Regions from separate parts of the Bradyrhizobium sp. CCGB12 genome, predicted to be linked through region 1. Evidence: predicted binding sites of a transcription regulator. Region 1 holds the regulator's gene; each other region holds the start of a gene.
What was found. Region 1 encodes LexA, which represses DNA repair genes until DNA is damaged. Its sites were predicted from a motif close to TGTTCNNNNTGTGTTCNG; they were not measured.
Positions count from the first base shown of each region.

Region 1 (7,756 bases):
GAGGCGCAGCGCAGCGACGTCAAGCTGGAGCGCGTGCGTCTTTCGGTGCGCAAGGGGACGGCACCCGAGGTCGGCAGCTTCGTGCAGCTGAAGGCGCGGCTGATGCCGCCGATCTCGCCGGTGCGCCCCGGCAGCTACGATTTCTCCCGGGACATGTTCTTTCAAGGCATCGGCGCCTCCGGCTTCGTGATGGGCGCGATCACGGCTTCGGTGGCGCCCGATGCCGGTGGCTTGCGGCTGCGCTACGCGGCCTTCATGCAGGGTCTGCGCGATGCGATCGACGCGCGTATCCGTGCGACGCTCGAGGGCGACAACCGTGCAATCGCGACGGCGCTGCTCACCGGGCGGCGCGATGCCATCACGACGCCCGTCAACGATGCCATGTTCATCTCGGGGCTCGGTCATGTGCTGTCGATTTCCGGCTATCACATGGCGGTCGTCGCCGGTGTCGTGTTCTTCGCGGTGCGTGCGCTGCTGGCACTGATCCCAGGGCTGGCGGCCGGCTTTGCCATCAAGAAATGGTCGGCGGCCGCGGCGCTGGTCGCGGCTGCGTTCTACCTGCTGCTGTCAGGCGCGGAGGTCGCGACGCAACGCTCCTTCTTCATGACCGCGGTGGTGCTGATCGCGGTCATGGTCGATCGCCGCGCCATCACCTTCCGCACGCTGGCGGTGGCCGCCCTGATCGTGCTCGCGGTCGCGCCCGAAGCGCTGGTGCATCCGAGCTTCCAGATGTCGTTTGCGGCAACGCTCGGCCTGGTGGCGCTGGTGCAGATCGGTATGCCGAACCTGTTTGCCTCGCCCGATCATTCGACGACCGCGCGCATCGCCTTGTGGGGTGGCCGCGAGATCGCGATGCTGTTCCTGGCTTCGCTGATCGCGGGGCTTGCGACCACGCCCTATGCCGCTTTCCACTTCCACCGTGTCACGCCGTTCGGCGTGCTGGCCAATCTCGGCGCGATGCCGGTGGTTTCGGCGCTGGTGATGCCGGCGGGACTGCTCGGACTGCTGGCGGCGCCCTTTGGCCTCGATGGCGTGTTCTGGTGGTTGATGGGGATCGGCATCGACTGGATGGTCGCGGTCGCACGCTGGGTGGCCTCGCTGCCCGGCGCGGTCGGCCGCATCCCGGCCTTCGGTATCGCGCCGCTGATGGCGGCAAGCCTCGGGATCATCGTGATGGGCTTGTTGCGCACGCCTCTGCGCTGGTCCGGTGCGCTGCTGCTGCTGGCTTCCATCGCCTGGGGGATGTCGGTGCGGCAACCCGATATCCTGATTGCCGGGGACGGCGCGAGCGTCGCCGTGCGTAGCAGGGATGGGCACCTTCATGTGATCCGCGCGAGCAAGGACGGCTTTCTGCTCAAGGAATGGTTGGCCGCCGATGCCGATCCGCGCGATGCCGCGAGTAGCTCGCTCGCCGACAGCGTGTCGTGCGACGAGGCCGGCTGTGTGGCGCCGCTCGCCGACGGGAGGTTGGTCGCGCTGTCCCTGCGCATCGATGCGCTGGCTGATGATTGCAGCCGCGCCGCGCTGGTGGTCACGGCGCGGCCCGCGCCGCCCGATTGCGCGGCGATGGTGATCGATCGGCAGCGTCTCACGAGCCAAGGCGCGCTGGCGTTGACGCAGCGCGGTGACGGTTTTGCGGTTCAGGCGGTGAGGGTGAGAGGCACGAGCCGGCCCTGGCTGCCGGCCGGCGCCGGCGAAGGTGATTTCGGTGGCAGCATTGCGCCGAAGACGGCCGCACCCCGCAACCGGGACGCAACGCCGGCGGAGGCCGACCTGCAGGCCGACGATTGATGACAAATGCGAGGAGTTGGTCTGCGAGGAGTTGGTCCGGGTCCAGACCGCAATTTCGCAACACACGAACCATACCATCTCGCCGGCTACGGCCGGCGATGGCATTTCATCCAAGCCCGACCTGAGCGGCCGGCGACCGCGTATCAGTCGATCGGCAGGCGACGTGTCGTGCTCGGCCGACTGTCGGCGATGATCTGCGGCTTGTGTTCGCGCTCGCTGACCGGCTGGGTCACCGGCAATTGCAGCACGGTTGCGCGCTGGCCTTCGACGAGCTGCGTCACCAGCACGTACTTGCCGTCGGGAAATTCGATCGCGTCATGATGGCGATCGGGAATGTGCGGATCGATCTTGCCGAACTTTCCGACGCGCGAGTTGATGGTGCGCGTCCAGATCCAGCGATTGTCGTAACGGACGTTGTCGGCGAAGGCGAGCTCCGTTCCTGGCAGCAAACAGACGGCCACGGTCGGATCGGCCGCGGAAGCAAATCCGCGCGTCGAGGTGCCGCGGAACGTTGTCGACACGATCGTCTCGCCGACTTCAGCGGGGCGCGATGCAACGGCATGCAGGCTGTAGTCACACATCGGGTGCTCCTCATTCGAAGATAGCGACCCGCGCCTCTTTCTGAGGCACAAGCCTCTATCAGAGTGGAAGCATACAACGCTCTGCTTGGTTGTGGGCGAATCTGCGGCTGGTGTCCGCGAGATGCGATCAAATTATTTTTTCGAATCTATTGGGAACAAAGCCCGCATCAATGCATTTGGCGAGTGCGAGCGACAGCGGCCCGCGGGCGCCGACACATCGTTTGTTTCCTCGATTCCTCGAGGCTGCGGAGCTTGTGAGTGCTTGGCGGCGACACGCTGCGGATGTTGCGCTGCCGAGGGGCCGGACGATCTAAGCTACACCACAAAGACCACCCCGCCGGACCGGACAACCCGTCCGGTCCAATCGGAATCGTTGGTATCGAATGACCGCTGGTCGTCTCAGTACTTGCGGTACAGCCCGATCAGCTTGCCCTGAATCTTCACCCGGTTAGGTGGCAGGATGCGCACCTCGTAGGCGGCGTTGGCGGGCTCGAGCGCGATCGAGGCGCCGCGGCGGCGGAAGCGCTTGAGCGTCGCTTCCTCGTCGTCGATCAGAGCCACCACGATGTCGCCGGTATCGGCGCTCTCGTTGCGCTGGATCAGCGCCATGTCGCCGTCGAGGATGCCGGCCTCGACCATCGAGTCGCCGCGCACTTCGAGCGCGTAATGTTCACCCGAGCCGAGCATGTCGGGCGGTACGCTGATGGTATGGCTGCGGGTCTGCAGCGCTTCGATCGGCGTACCGGCCGCGATGCGGCCCATCACCGGCACCGCAACGGGGCGCTCACCCTCGTCCGCGGGCGGGCTGGAGGTCGCGCGCACCTTGCCAAGGTTGCCCTCGATGACGCTCGGCGTGAAGCCGCGGCGGTTGCCGGCGGCGGCCTGAAGCTCGGGCAGCTTGATCACCTCGATGGCGCGGGCGCGGTTGGGCAGGCGGCGGATGAAGCCGCGCTCCTCGAGCGCGGTGATCAGGCGATGGATGCCCGATTTCGAGCGCAGGTCGAGCGCATCCTTCATCTCGTCGAACGAGGGCGGCACGCCGCTTTCCTTAAGTCGCTCGCTGATGAACCGCAGGAGCTCGTACTGTTTGCGCGTTAACATCTCGACCAAAATCCCCCGGTTGATGTCGTTCGATTCCGAGACGCTGAATTCAGCGATAAGCCGCTACATGCTCGAAACAAATCATGAACGGACACTATATGTTCGATACATGTTCCGCAACTGCTTAATTTACCGTGAACGCGACAAAGTTCGCGGAGCGCGTGTGGTCGACGCGTTCAGACGGGCAGGCGCAACACCTCGCAAGGCGTGCCGGCTTCGGCCTTGGGCGCGAATGGCATGCGCACGAGAAGTGCCTGTGCCGCAGCGAGATTCGCCAGCAGCGAGGAATCTTGATGGTGCACGGGAAGCGCGACAAGCGTGCCGTCGTCGCGCTCTTCCAGACGCGCGCGAAGATAATCCGCGCGCATATCGTTTGCATCCACAGCGCGGCCGAGCACTGCCCGCTCATGGCGGTGGTGAATCACGGATCGGCCTGACAAGGCGCGAATCAGCGGCACCATGAACAGGAAGGCGCACACATAGGATGACACGGGATTGCCAGGCAGGCCGATCACCCGCATCGTCCCCAGCCGCCCGTGCATCATCGGCTTGCCCGGGCGCATCGCAATCTTCCAGAACGCCATCGAGATGCCTTCGTCCCGGAGCGCCTGCTGGACCAGATCGTGGTCGCCGACCGATGCGCCGCCGGTCGTGATCAGGATGTCGGCGCCGCCCTCGCGGGCGCGGCGGATGCCAGCGGTGGTGGCCTCCAGCGTATCGGCGGCAATGCCGAGGTCGATGGTATCGGCACCCTCGCTGCGGGCGAGCGCGTGCAGGGCGTAGCCGTTGGAATAGACGATCTGGCCGTGGCCGGGCGTGGTGCCCGGCATCACCAGTTCGTCGCCGGTGGCGAGGATCGCGACCTTTGGACGGCGGCAGACGGCAAGCTGCGGGTGATTCATGGCGGCGGCGAGCGCGAGATCGCGCTCGGTGAGGCGGGATCCCTTGCGCAGGAGCACATCGCCTTCGGAGAAGTCGACGCCGGCGGGGCGGATGTGCCGACCGGCAATTGCGGCTTCCTTGACCGTGATGCGCTTGCCGTCGGCAACCGTGTCCTCCTGGATCACGACCGCGTCCGCGCCATCGGGGACCACGCCGCCGGTGAAGATCCGTACCGCTTCGCCGCCGCCGACCGCCCCGGCAAACGGCCGGCCCGCCCCAACCTCGCCGATCACCGTCAGCTTGGAATCAATGGTCGCCGCGTCGGCCGCGCGCACGGCATAGCCATCCATCGCCGACATAGCTTCCGGTGGTTGCGTGCGCCGCGCCGCGACGTCGTGCGCGAGCACACGGTGGAAGGCTTCAGCGAGCGCGATCATCTCGTCAGGCAGCGGCTCCGCACCCGCCAGCACCGCGGCAAGCGCGTCAGAAACTGGCATGAGGGCCAAGGGTGAAGACTCCTGCTGGGCATGCTCGGGCAATTGGCGGCAAGAGTTCTAGCCGAGCGCGCGCGCAGAGGCAAAAAGCGCCGAGGCAGGATAATTCATCCAACCTCTTGAAACTTGCATTGTGAGGCGCGGCTCAAATTCGCCGCGGCATGATCCGGAAGGCGAGACAGACCGGTACGAGGATGGCCATGGCGAGAACGAGAAGAACGAGCGCCACGGCCAGCATTGGTCAACTCCGCCTCGGCCCGCCCGGACTGACGTCCGGGGCCTGGGGACCCTGATCCCTGTCGGGCAGCGGGTCGGCCTGCGATTTCAGGTCCGCCGCCTTGCTGATCAGCCTGGCGGAAAGATCAGAATCCGAGGTGGTTCTGGCGTATTTCATCAGCAGAGAGGCCTGCTTGGTGAGGTAGGTTTTGCCCAGCACGACGATAAGTCCGATGTAGAATTCCCAACGGACTCATGAGTCCTGAGGCGGGGCATTCGTTCCCGGAACTTTGTATAAAAATGCACAAAGGGCTTTGGTTCCTTGCCCCCTGCGAAGTAGTTCCGCAGGCGACCGGTCGGATGTCGCTTGGGTCCGCTGACGGATCAAATCCCCAGCGCCTTGAGCGCGCTCCCGACGTCCGTCGGCGATGTCACGTGCACGGCAGTCAGGCCGCATGCCCGCGCCCCTTCGACGTTCTCGGCAAGGTCGTCGAAGAACACGATTCGGCCAGCCGGCACGCCAATCGCCGCCACGACATGGTCGAACGCCGCCGCGTCCGGTTTGCGCAGGCCGATGCTGGACGACAGATAGAGCTCGCGGAAATGCCCGAGCACGCCGGCATATTCCTTCGAGAAATAGTCGATATGCGGCCGGTTGGTGTTGGAGAAGGCATAGAGCGGCATCTGCTTTGCCGCGCGAGGCAGCAGCTCGGCGATATCAGGCATCTCGCCGGCGAAGATCGCGTTCCAGCCCTCCAGAAACTGCGCATCGGAAATGCCGATCCCGAGCGATGAACGCAGCGACTGGAAATAATCCTCGTCGCTGATCCTGCCGACCTCATGCAGCCGGTAGGCCTCGCTATCACGCACATAGCGCGTGACGATCGCGTCGGGCTCGCAGCCGGCATGTCCCGCCCAGCAGGCGATCGCCTTGGAGAAATCGATGTCGAGCACCACGCGTCCGAGATCGAACAGGAGCGCGTCGGCGCTGCCGGGACAGAGCGAGGTCATTGTGTCCTTTTCATTTCAGTAGCGATATGGGTCGTGGTCGAACAGCGGGAAGGCGCTGAACACGCTCGGCGCATTGGTTGCGGTCGCCTGATGCAGGCAGGACTTGTCGACCTCGGCGAACGAGGTGGCACCCAACAGGCCGAGGCAGCGCAGCACTTCATCCTCCAGCAGCTCCAGCATGCGCAGCACGCCGGCTTCGCCGGCCGCCGCCAGTGCCCAGCATTGCAGTCGGCCGATGCCGACCAGGTCGGCGCCCGCCGCGATGGCCTTGACGATGTCGGTGCCGCGGCAGAAGCCGCCATCGACCATGATCTTGGCGCGGCCCTTCACGGCCTCGACGATTTCAGGCAGCACATGCATGGCGCCGCGGCCATGATCGAGCTGACGGCCGCCATGGTTGGAGACGTAGATCCAGTCGACACCGTGATCGATCGCGATCTGGGCGTCCTCGGCGGTGGCGATGCCCTTGATGATCAGCGGAATCCTGAACTTGTCCTTGATCATCTTCACCGTCCGCCATTCCAGGCCCTTCTGGTAGTCGCCGCCGGTCGCGCGCAGGCGGCTCTCGCGAACGTAGCGCTTGGCGATGTCGCGTTCACGACGGCTGTAATGGGCGGTGTCGACGGTCAGGCAGAACGCGCCGTAGCCGTTCTTCTCGCTTCGGCTGACCACATCCGCGACGAAGGCGTCGTCGCCGCGGACATAGAGCTGATAGAGCCGCAGCGCATCGGGCGCGGCCTCCGCGGTCTTCTCCAGGCCGGGATCCGAGACCGAGCTCAGCATGTGTGCCGCACCAAAGGTGCCGGCGGCGCGCGCCACGCTGGCTGCGCCATCGGGATCGAAGATCTCCAGCGCACCGACGGGGGCAAGCACCACCGGCAGACGCATCCTGCGGCCGAGCTGCTCGACGGAGCCATCGACCTTGCGAACGTCCCGCAGCACGCGCGGGCGGAAGGCGATCTCGTCCAGTGCCATGCGGTTGCGGCGCATCGTGGTCTCGGTTTCGGCAGCGCCGACGATGTAGTCCCAGGCATTCTGGTTGAGGTTGGCGCGCGCCTTCCGGATGAATTCGTGCAGGTTCTGGAACGGCTCGTTGCTGGCGCCGAGTTCGACGTTCCTTTCCGGCCGGATGCGGGGCGCGTCGTTCATTGTTGTCCTCCCGAGAATTTGAAGTCTTATCGTCATCGCCTATCGCGTCCGGCCCTCCAAAACCATCCTAAAATCGCATAGCTGCGAGGCGTGGGCGGCCGACCGATGTCCGCCGAGCGCAAAGCGGTTTCGGAACGTTGCCAAAAGTTTAGGCCAAGGCGAAGGGATTTCTTCAATGTGCCCGCCGGCGTGGCATCCCGGCCTTGAAGAAACCAGAATGGTATTGTGAGACACGGGCTGGATCGCCATTTGCATGGCGGCTCCAAAGCCCCCAGCAAAAAAGGCTACCTCATCCATGCGGAAAAACCTGCTGTTCCCCCTGGGCGCGCTCACGGGAGCGTGTCTGACCCTTCTGGTAGCCAGTCCCCACGGCGGCGTATGGGCGGCGCGGGCGGCGGCGAGCGCGGATGATGCCTATTCCCAGCTCAACTTGTTCGGCGCCGTGTTCGAGCGCGTGAAGGCGAGCTATGTCGAGAAGCCCGACAATGCCAAGCTGATCGAAGGCGCGATCACGGGCATGGTGACCTCGCT
Region 1 covers NZ_JANADO010000001.1:2,445,268-2,453,023, forward strand. Annotated here, with positions in the region: gene NLM27_RS11750 (ComEC/Rec2 family competence protein) at 1-1,791, shown strand, start outside; gene NLM27_RS11755 (hypothetical protein) at 1,935-2,372, opposite strand; gene lexA (transcriptional repressor LexA) at 2,772-3,473, opposite strand; gene glp (gephyrin-like molybdotransferase Glp) at 3,650-4,861, opposite strand; gene NLM27_RS11770 (hypothetical protein) at 5,091-5,285, opposite strand; gene NLM27_RS11775 (HAD family phosphatase) at 5,450-6,076, opposite strand; gene NLM27_RS11780 (alpha-hydroxy acid oxidase) at 6,092-7,225, opposite strand; gene NLM27_RS11785 (S41 family peptidase) at 7,521-7,756, shown strand, end outside.

Region 2 (7,756 bases), 5.2 Mb from region 1:
CCGTCGAACTCCTTGGCGTCGGCTGGTGATTCTTTCTTCTGGGTGATGTTCGGCCAGCTCTTGGCGTAGTCGGCGTTGACCTGCAGCCACTTCTCCAGGCCCGGTTCCGTGTCCGGCTTGATGGCGTCGGCGGGGCATTCCGGCTCGCACACGCCGCAGTCGATGCACTCGTCGGGATGGATGACGAGCATGTTGTCACCCTCGTAGAAACAGTCGACCGGGCAGACCTCGACGCAGTCGGTGTACTTGCACTTGATGCAGTTTTCAGTGACGACGTAAGTCATCCAACGCTCCGAAAAGCTCTTTTAGAAGTCGCGGCCTGCGTAGCGCGGATGGCCCGGCGCCGCAAGGTCGGCAACACCCGATCATGACACTTGTGTGCGTATGATCGGCCAAGAAATGAATACAAAGCGCAATTAATTGCGCATCCCGAGCTCCTCATAGAGCACACGGGCCGAGGCGGCATCGCCGCGGCGTTCTTTGAAGGCGGTGACTTTCAGCACGCGCACAGTGCGATCGAGCGCGATGGTGAGGACGTCGCCGACCTTGATCGCGTGCCCCGGCGATGTCTCGCGCACGCCGTTGACGCGAACATGGCCGGTGACAACCAGCTCAGCGGCGGAGGTGCGCGCCTTCACCACCCGCGCGTGCCACAGCCATTTGTCGATGCGCTGCCGCTCGGTCGCCGTGGGATCACTCCTTCCGGCCGGACAGCTGCTCTTTCAGCGCGGCGAGCTTGGCGAAGGGCGAGTTCGGATCGATCGGACGATCGCGCTCGCGCGGATTCGCGGTCGAGGCGTAGGGGCGATGCGAGGGACCGGATTCGCGGTCGCGGCGGTCGCGGCCCTTGTCGCGGTCGCGGCCACGGTTGTCGCGACCCTTGTCGCGATCGCCGCCGAACTTGCCCTTGTCGCGATCCCGTCCCTTGTTGTCGCGGTCCTTGCCTTCGAAGCGACGATTCTTGTCGTCGCGCCCTTCGGGACGCGGCGCGCCTTCACCACCGCCTTCGCGCGGCTTGCGGAAGTCTCGGCCGCCATCGCGACGATGACCGCCGCCGTGGCGATGGCGCTCACCGCGCTTCTCGCCGTCGGCGGACTGCGCGGCCTCGCCCTCAGCGGGCGCGGCGCCAGCCTCAGCACCGGCCTGCGGACGCTGATTGTGGTGACGCTGGTGGCGATGGCGCTCGTGGCGCGGTTTGCGATCCTCATGGCGGCCGCCGGGACGCCAGACCTCGACGAGCTCGGGCTCTGCGGGCGCGGCCGCAGCCTCGGAGGCGGCAGCCTCGGGCGCGGCAGCGTCGGGTGATGCAGCGGCTTCCGTTGCCGCGGTCTCGGCGGCAGCGGCTTCGAGGCCCGCGGGCTCCGTGGGCGCGGCGGTCTCTTCCGCCGGCGGCGCGATGCCGGGGGCGTCTTCGGGCGTGACGGGGGCTTCGGGCGAGGCTTCCAGCGCCGGCTCGGCCTGCGCTGGCTCGTCCTGCTGCTCCAGGCCGGGGGCGTCTTCGACGGTGACCGGTTCAGCGGCGGCCTCCGCGGATGTTTCCTCCGGCAGGCCGGCGACGGCCTCGGCAGCCGTCTCGGTCGAGATCTCCGCACTGCCCTCAACGGGCGGCGTCTCTGTCGCGACGGTCTCGGTCACGACCGTCTCGGTCACGACAGGCTTCTGCGGCAGCGGCGGACGCTTCTCCATGCGATAGCCGAGCGCGCGCAGCACCGACGCAAAGTCTTCGCCGGCGGAACCGGTGAGCGAGGTCATCGCCTGTGTCACCACGAAGCTGCGACCGTCGAACGCGCCGGCGGGCTTTTCGCCGGGCGAGTTCTCGCGCCAGGCCAGCGCCGGGCGGATCAGATCGGCAAGCCGCTCCAAAATGTCGACGCGCACGGCGCGCTCGCCGGCCTGCTTGTAGCCGAGCACGCGATAGGCATCGCGCGGCAGCTGCTTGTCGACCGGGAACGAGGTGCGGCCCGACGATGCCAGATGCTGCGCGCCCGAAAGCGAGGAGAGATCGACATTGTCCTGCTTCAGCGCCCAGAGCAGCGCGGCGAGCGCGCGCGCGGCGGGCTTGAGCAGGCCGGGGAAATAGATGTGATAGGCGCCGAAGCGGACGCCGTACTTGCGCAAGACTGCGCGCGAGGGCTGGTCGAGATCCTTCAGCTCGTTCGCGATCTTGGGACGCTCGAGCACGCCGAGCGCCTCGACCAGCTGATAGGCGATGCCGCGGGCGATGCCGGTGACATCCTCGGCCTTGCTGAGCTCGAACATCGGCCCGAGCAGCTTTTCGATATGCGTCTTGAGCCAGAGGTCGAGCCGCGCCTGCACTTTTTCACGCGGCGCTCCGGTCAGCCTCTCATCCGAGATGATGCGGATGCGCGGATGCAGCGCCTCCTCTGCGGCGGACAGCCGCGCCACGGCATCGCCGGTCCAGCGGATGGTGCCTTCCGAGGTCAGCACGAACTGATCGTCCGGCGCATTGCCGAGCTTTTCGGCGCGCGCGTTGATCTCGCCGGCGAGCACCGCTTGCGCTGCAGCCTGCAAGGCTTTCGCATCGGAGCCGGCTTCCGCCGCGTCCGGTGCAAAGGTGAAGCCGTCGAGGCGGCCGATGACATGGCCTTCGACGATGACTTCGCCGGTCTTGCCGATTTCAGTATTCAAGCTCGTGTTCTCCCGCAGGCGGCGCATCAATACACTGGTACGGCGATCAACGAAACGCTCAGTCAAGCGTTCATGGAGCGCATCTGATAATTTATTTTCGACCTCCCGCGCGATCCCCTGCCAGCGTTCGGGGTCTTTCAGCCAGTCCGGGCGGTTGGCGACGAAGGTCCAGGTGCGAATCTGCGCGATCCGGGCCGACAGCGTGTCGATATCGCCGTCGATGCGGTCGGCCTGGTCGACCTGGGCGGCAAACCAGGAATCGGGAATGCATCCCTTCTGCATCAGGAAGCCGTAGAGCGTGGTGACGAGCTCGGCATGGGCGGCCGGCGACAGTTTTCGGTAATCGGGGACCTGACAGGCCTCCCACAGCCGTTCCACCGCCGCCTTGCCGTGCGCGACATCGCGCACCTCGCCGTCGCGGGCGGCGTGATCGAGCACGCGCATGTCCTCGGCAACAGGCGCGCGCGTCAGCGCCTCGTGGCCCGGGGCCAGGTTCAAGGACACCTGGAGCGCGCCGAGCGAGGAGAAATCCAGCTTCGTGTTGCGCCATTGCAGCACCTTCACGGGATCGAAGGTGTGGTTCTGCAGCGCGTTGACGAGCTCAGGCTCGAACGGCGCGCAGCGGCCCGTGGTGCCGAAGGTGCCGTTGCGCGTGGCGCGGCCCGCGCGGCCCGCGATCTGCGCGAATTCGGCCGGCGTGAGCCGGCGGAACTGGTAGCCGTCGAATTTGCGGTCGGAGGCGAAGGCGACGTGGTCGACGTCGAGATTGAGGCCCATGCCGACGGCGTCGGTGGCGACGAGATAATCGACGTCGCCGTTCTGGAACATCGCCACTTGTGCGTTTCTGGTGCGCGGCGACAGCGAGCCCAGAACAACAGCAGCGCCGCCGTGCTGGCGGCGGATCAGCTCGGCGATGGCGTAGACCTCGTCGGCGGAGAAGGCGACGATGGCGGTGCGGCGCGGCTGGCGCGTGATCTTGCGGTCGCCGGCAAATTCGAGCTGCGACAGGCGCGGCCGCGTGATCATGGACACGCCCGGCAAGAGGCGCTCGATGATCGGGCGCATGGTGGCGGCACCCAGCAGCAGCGTCTCGTCGCGGCCGCGGCGGTTGAGGATGCGGTCGGTGAAGACGTGGCCGCGCTCGAGGTCGGAGGCGATCTGGACCTCGTCGACGGCGAGGAAGGAGACGTCGAGGTCACGCGGCATCGCCTCGACGGTCGAAACCCAATAGCGCGGGTTCTTCGGCTTGATCTTCTCCTCGCCGGTCACAAGCGCGACGCTCTCTGGCCCCGCGCGATCGGCGATCTTGTTGTAGACCTCGCGCGCGAGCAGGCGCAGCGGCAGACCGATCATGCCGGAGGGATGCGCCAGCATCCGCTCGATGGCGAGATGGGTCTTGCCGGTGTTGGTCGGCCCGAGCACCGCGGTGACGCCAGCGCCGGGCGCGCGCTCGGAAGCGAAGGGGGAGGGAGAGAAGGCCATGTCTGGGGGATTAGGTAGTGGCGATTTGGGCGAATGTCAGTGCCGTTTTGGGGCGATGGCGCGAAGCGCTTGGAAGTCACCTCGCCCCGCTTGCGGGGAGAGGTCGGCGCGAAGCGCCGGGTGAGGGGGCTCTCCGCGGGCACAACCATCACCGAATTCGTGGAAGCAGCCCCTCACCCCACCCTCTCCCCGTAAGAACGGGGCGAGGGAGAAGAGAGAGCCCCCCAAACTTCGCGCAACTGTCTCACTTTGCGACGCTTTTTCCGTTGGTCTTAAGCTTCGGAACGACTCTAGAACGAATCGCGGCCGAATCGCTGACTCCCCCTGGAGTCCCGTTCCGTTCACGCAACATGTCGCGGGACTCGTCTTGGTTGCGCACTAGATGGAGTTTGGCGCGGCCGTACAAGCGACGATTTGAGGACGGGTTTCTTAAAGCTGGGGATGGCTTCGAGTCGAATCAGAATCGGGGAGGAGTCAAATGGATTCAGGGATGGCCGGCCCATCACAACAAAAAGTGCCAAAACAACCCCATGCACAGTAGGTAAGTTATTGAAATAATTTGACTTTTATTCAGCCGAATCGCCACCCGTCATTCCGGCGCGCGACACAACCCTTCCGTCATCCTGAGGTGCGAGCCATGCGACGCGCACGCGTCGCGTGGGGAGCCTCGAAGGATGGACGGCCCGGATGCGGCCGCGCGCAGAAATTCCCTGCGGGGACAGCCGGGCTGTCGCCCTTCGAGGGCCGCTGAAGAAGCGGCCGCCTCAGGGTGACGGTTAGGATGGGGCGCGCGCGGCAAAAGCCTACTGCGTCTTCGCCACCCTTGGCGGCTGGGCGGAGGTGATGAAGCTGGTCGCTTCCAGCATGGCCGGCCCCAAGGGCGTCGGCACTTTCAGCCAGAACGGGACCAGGATGCGGGTGCCCGCAACAGGCGCGAAGGCGATCTCGATGTTGCGCTGGGCGGCGAGGTATTTGATCACGGGGCGATCGGGGATGTAGCCGGCGACGGGGACGAAATAGAGCGAGCAGACCACGACCGGGCCGCGATAGCCCTTCTCGGCCTTGACGGTCTCCATGCGCTTGAAATCGAGCTTGAGGTCGTAGCGCATGCGGCCGTCGAACACCGGCGCCGAGCTGTGGCAGGCGTCGGGCGACACGGGGTCGCCGGTGCCTGGCACGCGCAGCAGCGAGGCCGTCATGGGGTCCCAGACGCCGCGGCGATGCGCGTCAGTGACGACGATGCGATCGGGATCGACCGGCGGCTCCGGCACGATGCCGAACTCCTTCACATTGCCCTTGTCGAGGGTGATGTGGATCTCTTCGGTCTTCTTCGAGGTGGTGGTGGTGGCCCGGTAGCCGGTCGCAACCAGCGCGCCGTTGACGATGCGCCCCTGGCTCGCGCCGGTGCCGGACCCGCCCGTGAACGACTTGAGGATGCCCGTGGTGCCGCCGGAGGCCGCGGCCGCGAACACGTCGTCCTGGATGTCGATGTTCCAGGCGCCGCGGCCGACGGGAATGCCCGCGAGCGAGGCCTCATATTGCGCCTCGAGCTTGCCCTGCGCCGCCACGGGATCCGCGCCCCACGCCACGACGAGCCCGCACAGGGCCGCGAAGGCCAGCTGGCCGGCAGAGCGCCGCCGGGGCGAAACGAGGGACGAGATGGGCACGAAGCTTTCCAATCGGGGCGCCAACATAAGTTACTTAAGCCGAAATCGGCGGCAGGCAATGCGTCGGAGCGCGCGTGCGCGGAACTCCACCGGATTCTTCCGGGGCGATTACGCCCTTTATGTGATGGTAAGGCGTTCCGATCATTGCCGTTTTCGTGATTGGGGCGAGCCCCGGGCTCCCATACCTCTCCCGCTTGCAGGAGAGGTCGCGCAAAGCGCGGGTGAGGGCTCTCTCCCCTAGGGGACTCCCCCTGGAAGCACCGCCGGTGATAATGACTGCCCCACTGCGGAGGCACCCTCTCCCCGACCCTCTCCCGCAAGCGGGAGAGGGTGCGCACCACCGCCGCGGCGGGCACGAAACTCGCCTCAAATCCTTGACTACCCGCCCCTTCCCCCCTATACGTCCGCCCGCTCCCTGCAAGGACAGAGAATTTGCCCCCGTGGCGCCCCGAATGGCGGCCGCAAATCGTTGGGGTCCAGGATAAGGATTTTTGCCATGTCTCGCCGCTGCGAACTGACGGCCAAGGGCCCCCTCGTCGGCCACAAGGTCAGCCACTCCAACATCAAGACCAAGCGTCGCTTCCTGCCGAACCTCGTCAACGTGACGTTCATCTCGGAAGCCCTGGAGCGCAACGTGCGCCTGCGCGTCTCCACCAACGCGGTGAAGAGCGTCGACCACAATGGCGGCCTCGATGCCTTCCTGCTCAAGGCCAGCGCCGACGTCCTGTCGCCGCGCGCCCTCGAGCTGAAGCGCGCCATCCAGAAGAAGGTCGGCCCGACGACCGCGCCGGCGAAGAAGGCGAGCTAAGAATTTTTCGGAATTGGGCGGGGGCTAGGTTGCGTCGCGTGGCGTAGGCTTAGCCAGTAGAGTTGCGTTTGCGGCCGGATCGGAAGATCCGGCCGTTTTTGTTTTTGCGACATTCTTTTCGCTCGTAGACGTCGGATGTTGACATTCTACTAAATAGTGTGATGCGGTTCAGTCGCCACTTTAGCTTGTAGATACTTAGAAGATTCACATGGGAGCTCTTTCAGCTAGCGGTGTTGAATTCGTTCAACACTATGCGCCGTTGCACTATTTGCCATTCATTGCTCGCTCGCGAGCGATTTTGAGCAAACCTTCGTTGGACGCTGCCGGCTTTAAGTCGACACATCTTCGATCCATGTCTCGCCGCCAAGACGTCGCGCGGGGCTTTGGGTCATACGTACACATGACTCTCGATCCGCAACCTCGCATTTTGAAGGCCAAGCTGGGTGCCGGATTCCCTCACATCGCGCTGCGCGTTCCAGTTGCGGCAATAGAAGCGAATGCCTTCAGCCTTTGCCGATTCAACGTCGCTATGACGAGAAATCTCAGACGCGGCAAAAAGCGAGGCGTCCTCGAATCGAAAACTAATGGGCGCTACTATTTAGGTCATCAAATCCCGGTCGCTCGAACCGATGAGGATAAGATGTCCATGCTCGCAAAGCATTTGCCGCTGTGCACAATGATAGAAGTTCTCATTCACGGCGATCTGAAACTTCCTGATAAGACAATTGCTCTGTGTTACTCGGACGATGACCTAAAGATCGCTCGTACCGTGCTCACTCAATTGCAGGTCCCCTGGACAATTGAGCGAGCGGCTCCTCCGGGAGAATACCCACGCAGCGCAATTCACGGCAGTTCAGTCGACGACTTCATCGCGAGCGCGATGCGAGACTCGCAGTGGCGCGGCAACGGACTTGAATTTGATCGATTGCGTTAGAGAGCCTTCCGCAAAGAGCAAGGATTGCAAGACAAAGAAACTATCTCTTTATCGCGCGACGCCACTTGACGCTTTGAGCGAACGTACATTGAAGCCATGAAGATCAAAGCGAACAACCAAGCCAACGTCGGCTAAGCAGATGGCGCGATAGTTTTTACGATGGCGGAAGCGCCTCTAATTCTTCCTTGCCGTGGTATCCTATCACTCGGTAGGAGA
Region 2 covers NZ_JANADO010000001.1:7,688,866-7,696,621, reverse strand. Annotated here, with positions in the region: gene fdxA (ferredoxin FdxA) at 1-284, opposite strand, end outside; gene NLM27_RS35220 (S4 domain-containing protein) at 417-668, opposite strand; gene NLM27_RS35215 (helicase-related protein) at 694-4,131, opposite strand; gene NLM27_RS35210 (DUF3108 domain-containing protein) at 4,935-5,825, opposite strand; gene rpmB (50S ribosomal protein L28) at 6,295-6,606, shown strand; gene NLM27_RS35200 (hypothetical protein) at 6,815-7,540, shown strand; gene NLM27_RS35195 (hypothetical protein) at 7,695-7,756, opposite strand, start outside.
Region 2: NLM27_RS35215 (helicase-related protein) is a predicted target of LexA. The motif match lies at 4,412-4,429, and genes of this name have one in related genera.

Region 3 (7,756 bases), 5.4 Mb from region 1:
ATCGCGGAACGTCGTGAAATCGTGCTTGCCGAGCAGGCGTTGTGCCGCCGCATGCATCGCGTCGCTATCGAGCCGGCGCGGCACGCGCCAGGCGTGGCCGACGTCGAGGGCGAGATTGGCGCGGGTGTTGACGATGCGGTAGCGGTAATGGCGCTTGATGGCCGAGAAACGCGCCTCGAAGGTGTCAGGGACGATCTCGGCCTCGAGCACCGCGACCGGATGCGGCCGCAAATGCGCGTTCAGCCCGTCGCGAAAACGGTCCGGCGCAAACTGCTTGCCGATGTCGACATGCGCGACCTGGCCGAGCGCGTGCACGCCTGCGTCGGTGCGGCCGGCGCCATGCACCCGCGCATCCGCGCCGGTCATCGCCTTCACGGCCGTCTCCAGCGCGCCCTGCACCGAGGGCAGCGTCTCCTGCACCTGCCAGCCGCAGAAGGGCGCGCCGTCATATTCGATGGTGAGCTTGTAGCGGGGCATCGCTTCCGATTTTGTCCGGTGTCATTGCCGGGCTTGCCCCGGCAATCCATCGCCTGGGAAAGAGTTTTGTTTGAAGATGGATACGCGGGTCAAGCCCGTGCATGACGAGTTGGCTAGTTGAACCTCGCGCCCGCCTTCAGCGGCACGCCGCGCAGGAAGTCCGCAACCTGCATCCTGGCTTTGCCTTCGCGCTGGAGCTCCAGGATGCGGATCGCGCCGTCGCCGCAGGCGATGGTGAGGAGATCGTCGAGCACCTCGCCCGGCGCGCCGGTGCCCTTCGCCAGCTCGCAGCGCAGGATTTTCACACGCGCATTCTCGCTGACGCTTGCAAGCTCCGCCCAGGCGCCGGGGAACGGCGACAGGCCGTGGACGTGACGCAGCACCGCACGCGCGGGCTTGCTCCAATCGATCCGCGCCTCGGCCTTGTCGATCTTGGCCGCGTAAGTGACGCCGTCCTCGCCCTGCTTCCTGAGCTGGAGCCCGCCGCGATCGAGCGCGGCCATGGCGCGGACCATGAGATCGGCACCCAACCGGGAGAGACGGTCGTGCAGGTCGAGCGCGGTCATGCTGTCAGTGATCGCCAGACGTTCGGCCACGGCGACGTCGCCGGTGTCGAGGCCGACATCCATCTTCATCACCATCACGCCGCTCTCGGCATCACCGGCCATGATGGCGCGGTTGATCGGCGCGGCGCCGCGCCAGCGCGGCAACAGCGAAGCATGCAGATTGTAGCAACCGAGCCTGGGCGCATCGAGGATCGCCTGCGGCAGGATCATGCCATAGGCGACGACGACGGCGGCATCGGCATCGAAGGCGCGAAATTCGTCGAGCGCGTCCTGCGTCTTCAACGTCTTCGGCGTCAGCACGGGAACGCCGAGTTTTCGCGCCGCTTCCTCGACCGGGGTCGGCTGCAACTGCAGCCCGCGCCGCCCACCCGGCTTCGGCGCGCGGGTGTAGACGGCCACGATCTCGTGGCCGTGCGCGACCAGTTCGAGCAGCGTCGGCACGGAGAAATCGGGCGTGCCCATGAAGATCAGGCGGAGGGGCATGTGGCTGCGTTCGGTGAGAGTTCTGGTTCTCCGTCATGCCCGGGCTTGTCCCGGGCATCCACGGTCTTGGCGACAAAGCAAGCAAGGCGTGGATGGCCGGGTCAAGCCCGGCCATGACGACGTGAGAGAGCCGGGCCCTACTCGCCCGCGCGCTTGGCGGCCTTCTCGAACTTCTTCAACACGCGGTCGCGCTTGAGTTTTGACAGATAGTCGACGAACAGGACGCCGTTGAGATGGTCGATTTCGTGCTGGATGCAGGTGGCGTAGAGGCCTTCGGCGTCCTCCTCGTGCACCTTGCCGTCGAGGTCGGTGAAGCGCACGCGCACCTTCGCGGGACGCTCGACCTCCTCGTAATATTCGGGGATCGACAGGCAGCCCTCCTCGTAAACCGACAGTTCCTCGGACGAGGCGATGATCTCCGGGTTGATGAAGACGCGCGGAAGCGGCTTGGTCTCGCCGTCCTCGTCGCGTTTGGCGAGATCCATGGTGATCAGCCGCAGCGGCTGCGCGATCTGGATCGCAGCGAGGCCAATGCCGGGCGCGTCGTACATGGTCTCGAACATGTCGTCGGCAAGCTTGCGGATCTCCGGCGTGACCTTCTCGATCGGCTTGGAGACCAGACGCAGCTGCTTGTCGGGCAGGATGATGATTTCTCGTAGGGCCATGGCGGCGATTTAAGCCGCGCGCCGGATGCGGTCAATGCGGCCGGGAACCCCGTTAACCATTCGCTAACCATAAAACTTAGGGTTTCGTTAACCATAAAAATTAACGGGGCATTTACCATAAATGTTCGCTATTCGTTCGTGCGGCATGGCGAATCGGCTAGAAGGACAGGCATGAACGAGATCATCTTCATGGCTGGCGACTGGCCGGTGCGCACCATCGACGCGCTGATCGGCTTCGGCGCCCTCGTCCTCATCCTGCTGGTGGTGATCGCCGTCGTCATCGCCCGATCGGGACGGCGCGGCGCGGAACTCGCGATGGCGAATGCCATCCGCGCCGACGAGCTCGAGGAGCGGCTGAGCCAGGTGCTGCACGCCCAGAGCGAGGCCTCGGGCCGCGCCGATGCCATGACCCAGGCGCTGGCGGGACGCCAGGCCGAGATGGCGCGGGCGGTCAACGAGCGGCTGGATTCGGTGACGCACCGCGTCGGCCAGTCCATGGAACACTCGACCCGCAACACCATGGAGAGCCTGCGCGCGCTGCACGAGCGTCTCGGCATCATCGACAGCGCGCACAAGAACCTCACCGACCTCACCACGCAGGTCACCACCTTGCGCGACGTGCTCGCCAACAAGCAGTCGCGCGGCGCCTTCGGCCAGGCGCGGATGGAGGCGATCGTCCAGGACGGACTACCGAAAGGCTCGTACGAGTTCCAGTTCACGCTCTCGACTGGAAAACGGCCGGACTGCGTCGTGTTCCTACCCGACCAGCGCCCGCTCTGCATCGACGCGAAATTTCCACTCGAAGCGATGACCGCGCTGCACGACGCCCGCACCGACGAGGAGCGGCGCGTGGCCACCCAGCGGCTGCGCGGCGACGTGATGAAGCATGTCAGTGACATCGCCGAAAAATATCTCGTTACCGGCGAGACCCAGGAGATGGCGCTGATGTTCGTGCCGTCGGAATCGGTCTATGCCGAGATCCATGACGGTTTCGACGACGTGATCCAGAAGGCCTATCGCGCGCGCGTCGTGCTGGTGTCGCCCTCGCTGCTGATGCTCGCGATCCAGGTGATGCAGCAGATCATGAAGGACGCGCGCATGCGCGATGCCGCCGACCAGATCCAGACTGAAGTGATCAAGCTCGGCGACGACCTCGGCCGCCTGCGCGACCGCGTGTTGAAATTGCAGAAGCACTTTGCCGACGCGAACGAGGACGTCCGCCAGATCCTGATCTCCGCCGACAAGATCGAGAAGCGCGCGGGGCGGATCGAGGAGCTCGATTTCAGCAAGAGCGATGCGGCGGAAGCCCCACGGCTGGTGGCGACTGCAGCGCCGGAGCTGTTCCCAAGGAAGCTCCAGGCGGGGGAGTGACTTGCTTACCTCTCCCCGCTTGCGGGGAGAGGTCGGATCGCTCTTGCGATCCGGGTGAGGGGGCACAAGTCTCACGACCACCTCCCGTGTGGAGAGAGGCCCCTCACCCCACCCTCTCCCCGTAAGAACGGGGAGAGGGAGACGAGGCATCACGGCCAGAATCTGCTAACACCTCCCCATGACCGCACCCGACGCGACCTCCTCCGCCGCGACTTCCTCTCCTGCGCCCTCCTGGCGCGACAGCCTTGCCGTTTACCTGCAACCGCGGGTGCTGATCGTGCTGTTCCTCGGCTTCTCTTCCGGGCTGCCGCTGGCGCTGTCGGGCTCGACGCTGCTGGTGTGGATGCGGGAGGCCGGGGTCGACCTCAAGACCATCGGACTGTTTGCGCTGGTGGGTACGCCCTACACGCTGAAATTCCTGTGGGCGCCGCTGGTGGATGCGATGCATGTGCCGCTGTTCACCCGCGCCTTCGGGCGGCGGCGCGGCTGGCTGTTGTTCTCCCAGCTGTTGCTGATCATCGCGATCCTGCTGCTGGCCCTTACCGACCCCGCGCGCTCGCCGTTCTATGTCGCGCTCGGCGCGCTCCTGGTCGCCACGACGTCCTCGACCCAGGACATCGTGGTCGATGCCTTCCGCGTCGAGAGCCTGCCCGAGAGCGAGCAGGCCGCCGGCATGGCGGCTTACGTCGCGGCCTATCGCATCGGCATGCTGGTCTCGACCGCGGGCGCGCTGTTCATCGTCTCGGGTTTCGAGGACACCGGCATTGCGCGCCAATCGGCGTGGATGTGGGGCTATGTCGTGATGGCGGCGATGGTGCTGATCGGGACGATCACGGCACTCGTCGCAACCGAGCCCGAGCAATCGGTGCGGGCGGAAGCCGCGACGCAAACCGAGACCGCGTTCACGCGCGTGCTGCATGCGGCGATCGGCGCCTTCTCGGAATTCCTGTCGCGCAAGGATGCGCTGGCGGCGCTTGCCTTCGTGGTGCTGTTCAAGTTCACCGATGCTTTCTCCGGCACGATGACGGCGCCGTTCGTGATCGACCTCGGCTTCTCCCGCAACGACTATGCGGCGATCGTGAAGGGCGTCGGCCTCGCCGCGACGCTGATCGGCGGATTTGCCGGTGGCTTCGTCGCTCGGCGCTATCCGCTCGCGACCAGCCTCTGGATCGGCGGCGTGGTGCAGGCTCTCGCCAACCTGTCGTTCTCGTGGCTGGCGTTCGTCGGCACCAGCCAATGGGCGCTCGCCTTCGCCATCACGGCCGAGAACTTCACCAGCGCCATCGGCACCGTGATCTTCGTCGCCTATCTCTCCGCCCTGTGCCAGAATCCGCTGCACACGGCGACGCAATACGCGCTGCTCACCGCGCTTGCGGCGGTGGGGCGGACATATCTCTCGTCGGGTGCGGGCTTCGTGGCAGATACGACCGGCTGGGCGCTGTTCTTCGTGATATGTGTGCTGGTGGCGATCCCGAGCCTGATGCTGCTGGCCTGGTTGCAGAAGCGCGGGCACTTCGAGGCGCTGGGGCCGGTGCGGGTTTAGTCGACGCTCTCTCCTTCGTCATTGCGAGGAGCTCTTGCGACGAAGCAATCCAGATTGTTTCCGCGGCGACAGTCTGGATTGCTTCGCTTCGCTCGCAATGACGGCCGAGAGAGCGTCGCCCCCTACTGCTTCTTGATCAAGCTCCACTTGGTGATCACGGCCTCGCTCATCTGGCCGGCATCGCTGGCGCAGGCGATCTCGTCGACCTTGACCGAGATCTCCTTGCCGACGAACGATTTCAGCTGCGTGGCCTGCGCGTCGCTGGAGGTGACGAGCTGGAAGGTTTCGGGGCCGGTCTCGAGATTGCACAGCCCGTTCGGCGGCGGCAGGCGGCGCGGCTCGGACGTGATCTGGTAGGTCGCGACGCGCTTGCCGTTCTTGACGTCGCGCACCTTCATCGCGTTCAACTCGCCCGACAGCACGTCGCCGGTGTTGATCGGCTTGCCGGGCTTGGACGGCGGCGGCGTCTCGTCGCCCTGCTGCGCGGAGATGGCCGGTGTCCCCAGCAGCAGCAGCATGGTCGCGACCAAAGCCAAGCGTGTGGCGAAAAGTTTCGTCATGTCGTCCGTTCCGTAAAGTCTGGATGGCTAGAACAGGGTGCGCTGCCGCATCGCAGCCGATAGCGTACCTTCATCGAGATAATCAAGCTCGCCGCCGACGGGAACCCCATGGGCAAGCCGCGTCACTTTCACATTGGCGTCCTGAAGCAGGTCAGTGATGTAATGTGCCGTGGTCTGGCCGTCCACCGTCGCATTGAGCGCCAGGATGATCTCGTGCACCTGCGCATCATGCGCGCGCGCCACCAGCGCGTCGATGGTGAGGTCCTGCGGGCCGACGCCGTCGAGCGGCGACAATGTCGCGCCCAGCACATGATAACGCCCCTGGGTGGCATTGGCCCGCTCCAACGCCCAGAGGTCGGCGACGTCGGCGACGACGACGATGATGGACGGATCGCGCTTCGGATCGGTGCAGACGGTGCAGGGATTTTGCGTGTCGATGTTGCCGCAGGTCTTGCAGACCTCGACCTTGTCGAGCGCGACCTGGAGCGCCGAAGATAGCGGCATCATCAGCGCTTCGCGCTTCTTGATCAGATGCAGCGCCGCGCGTCGCGCCGAACGCGGACCGAGGCCCGGCAGCCGCGCGAGAAGCTGGACCAGCCGCTCGATCTCAGGACCTGCAACGGCGCCCATATTACTGGCCGAACAGCCCCGGCGGCAGGCCGAGCCCGCCCGTGAGCGACTGCATCTTCTCCTGCATCGCCGCTTCCGCCTTGCGCCGGGCGTCACCGAGTGCGGTGACGAGCAGGTCCTCGAGCACCTCACGCTCCTCCGCCTTCATCAGCGAGGGATCGATCTTGATGCCTTTGACGTCCATCTTCGCGGTCATGCGCACGGCGACGAGGCCGCCGCCGGCGATGCCCTCGACCTCCACATTGCCGAGCGCGTCCTGCATCTCCTGCATCTTGGATTGCAGCTGCGCCGCCTGCTTCATCATGCCGAGAAAATCAGCCATGGGTTGCGTGTCCTTGGATAGAATGGCTAGGACGCCATGAACCATCATCGCGCCCTAGCATTTTGTTTGCGCATGATCTCATCGGAAAACCGCTTCGCACTTTTCCGGATCATGCTCTAGAGATCGTCGTCGCCGTCGGAACCGTCGGGCGGATCGTCACTGCCATAGTCGCCATTAATATTGGTTTCCGGCGTCTCGGGGGCAAGCCTGCGGACCTCGACGACCTTGGCGCCGGGGAAACGCGACAGCACCTCCTGCACGCGCGGATCGGCCTCGGCGGTGCGCGCATGTTCCTGCTTCGCCGCATGGTTCACCGAACGCAGCGTCGGCTGGCCCTGTTCGTTCGATACGATCACGGTCCAGCGGCGGCCGGTCCACAGCTCGAACTTCTTCGCGAGCTCGGAGATCATGGTCTTGGAGGCGTTGGGCTCGAGCGCGACTTCGAGCCGGCCCTCCTCGAAACGGACGAGGCGCATGTCGCCTTCGAGCGCGGCCTTGGTCATGAGATCGCGCCTCTGGCCCGCGAGCGCGACGAGCTGGGTGAAGCTCGTGATGCGTAGCTGGGGCGCGGCGCCTTGCGGGGCTGGCGCGGGGGCGGCCATCTGCGGCCGCGCGCCGCCACCGAACGAAGACGGCGATGATGTCGGCATGCGAACTGGCGCTGCGGAAGCAACGGGCGCAGCAGAAGCAACCGGCGCACCCGGCACACTGCGCGCGGCACTGCCGCCGCTTGCGACCGGCGAGCCGCCGCCGTTCTGCTCCAGCATCCTGATCGCTTCGTCCGGCGTCGGAAGGTCGGCGACATAGGCGATGCGCACCAGCACCATTTCGGCCGCCGCAGCGGGACGAGTCGCGGCCTGCACTTCGGTGATGCCCTTGAGCAGCATCTGCCACATCCGCGACAGCACGCGCATGGAAATCTTGGACGCGAAGTCCCGTGCGCGAACCCGCTCGGTCTCGCCATAGGCGACATTGTCGGCGGTCGCCGGCACGATCTTCACGCGCGTGACGAAATTGACGAACTCGGCGAGGTCCGAGAGCACGACGATGGGATCGGCGCCGACGTCGTACTGGTCGCGGAACTCCCTGAAGGCGGCAGCGATGTCGCCGCGCACCAGCGAATCGAAGAGGTCGATGAC
Region 3 covers NZ_JANADO010000001.1:7,852,272-7,860,027, reverse strand. Annotated here, with positions in the region: gene truA (tRNA pseudouridine(38-40) synthase TruA) at 1-477, opposite strand, end outside; gene fmt (methionyl-tRNA formyltransferase) at 591-1,526, opposite strand; gene def (peptide deformylase) at 1,664-2,191, opposite strand; gene NLM27_RS35980 (DNA recombination protein RmuC) at 2,363-3,562, shown strand; gene NLM27_RS35975 (MFS transporter) at 3,741-5,105, shown strand; gene NLM27_RS35970 (hypothetical protein) at 5,228-5,665, opposite strand; gene recR (recombination mediator RecR) at 5,693-6,295, opposite strand; gene NLM27_RS35960 (YbaB/EbfC family nucleoid-associated protein) at 6,297-6,617, opposite strand; gene NLM27_RS35955 (DNA polymerase III subunit gamma/tau) at 6,734-7,756, opposite strand, start outside.
Region 3: NLM27_RS35980 (DNA recombination protein RmuC) is a predicted target of LexA. The motif match lies at 2,314-2,331, and genes of this name have one in related genera.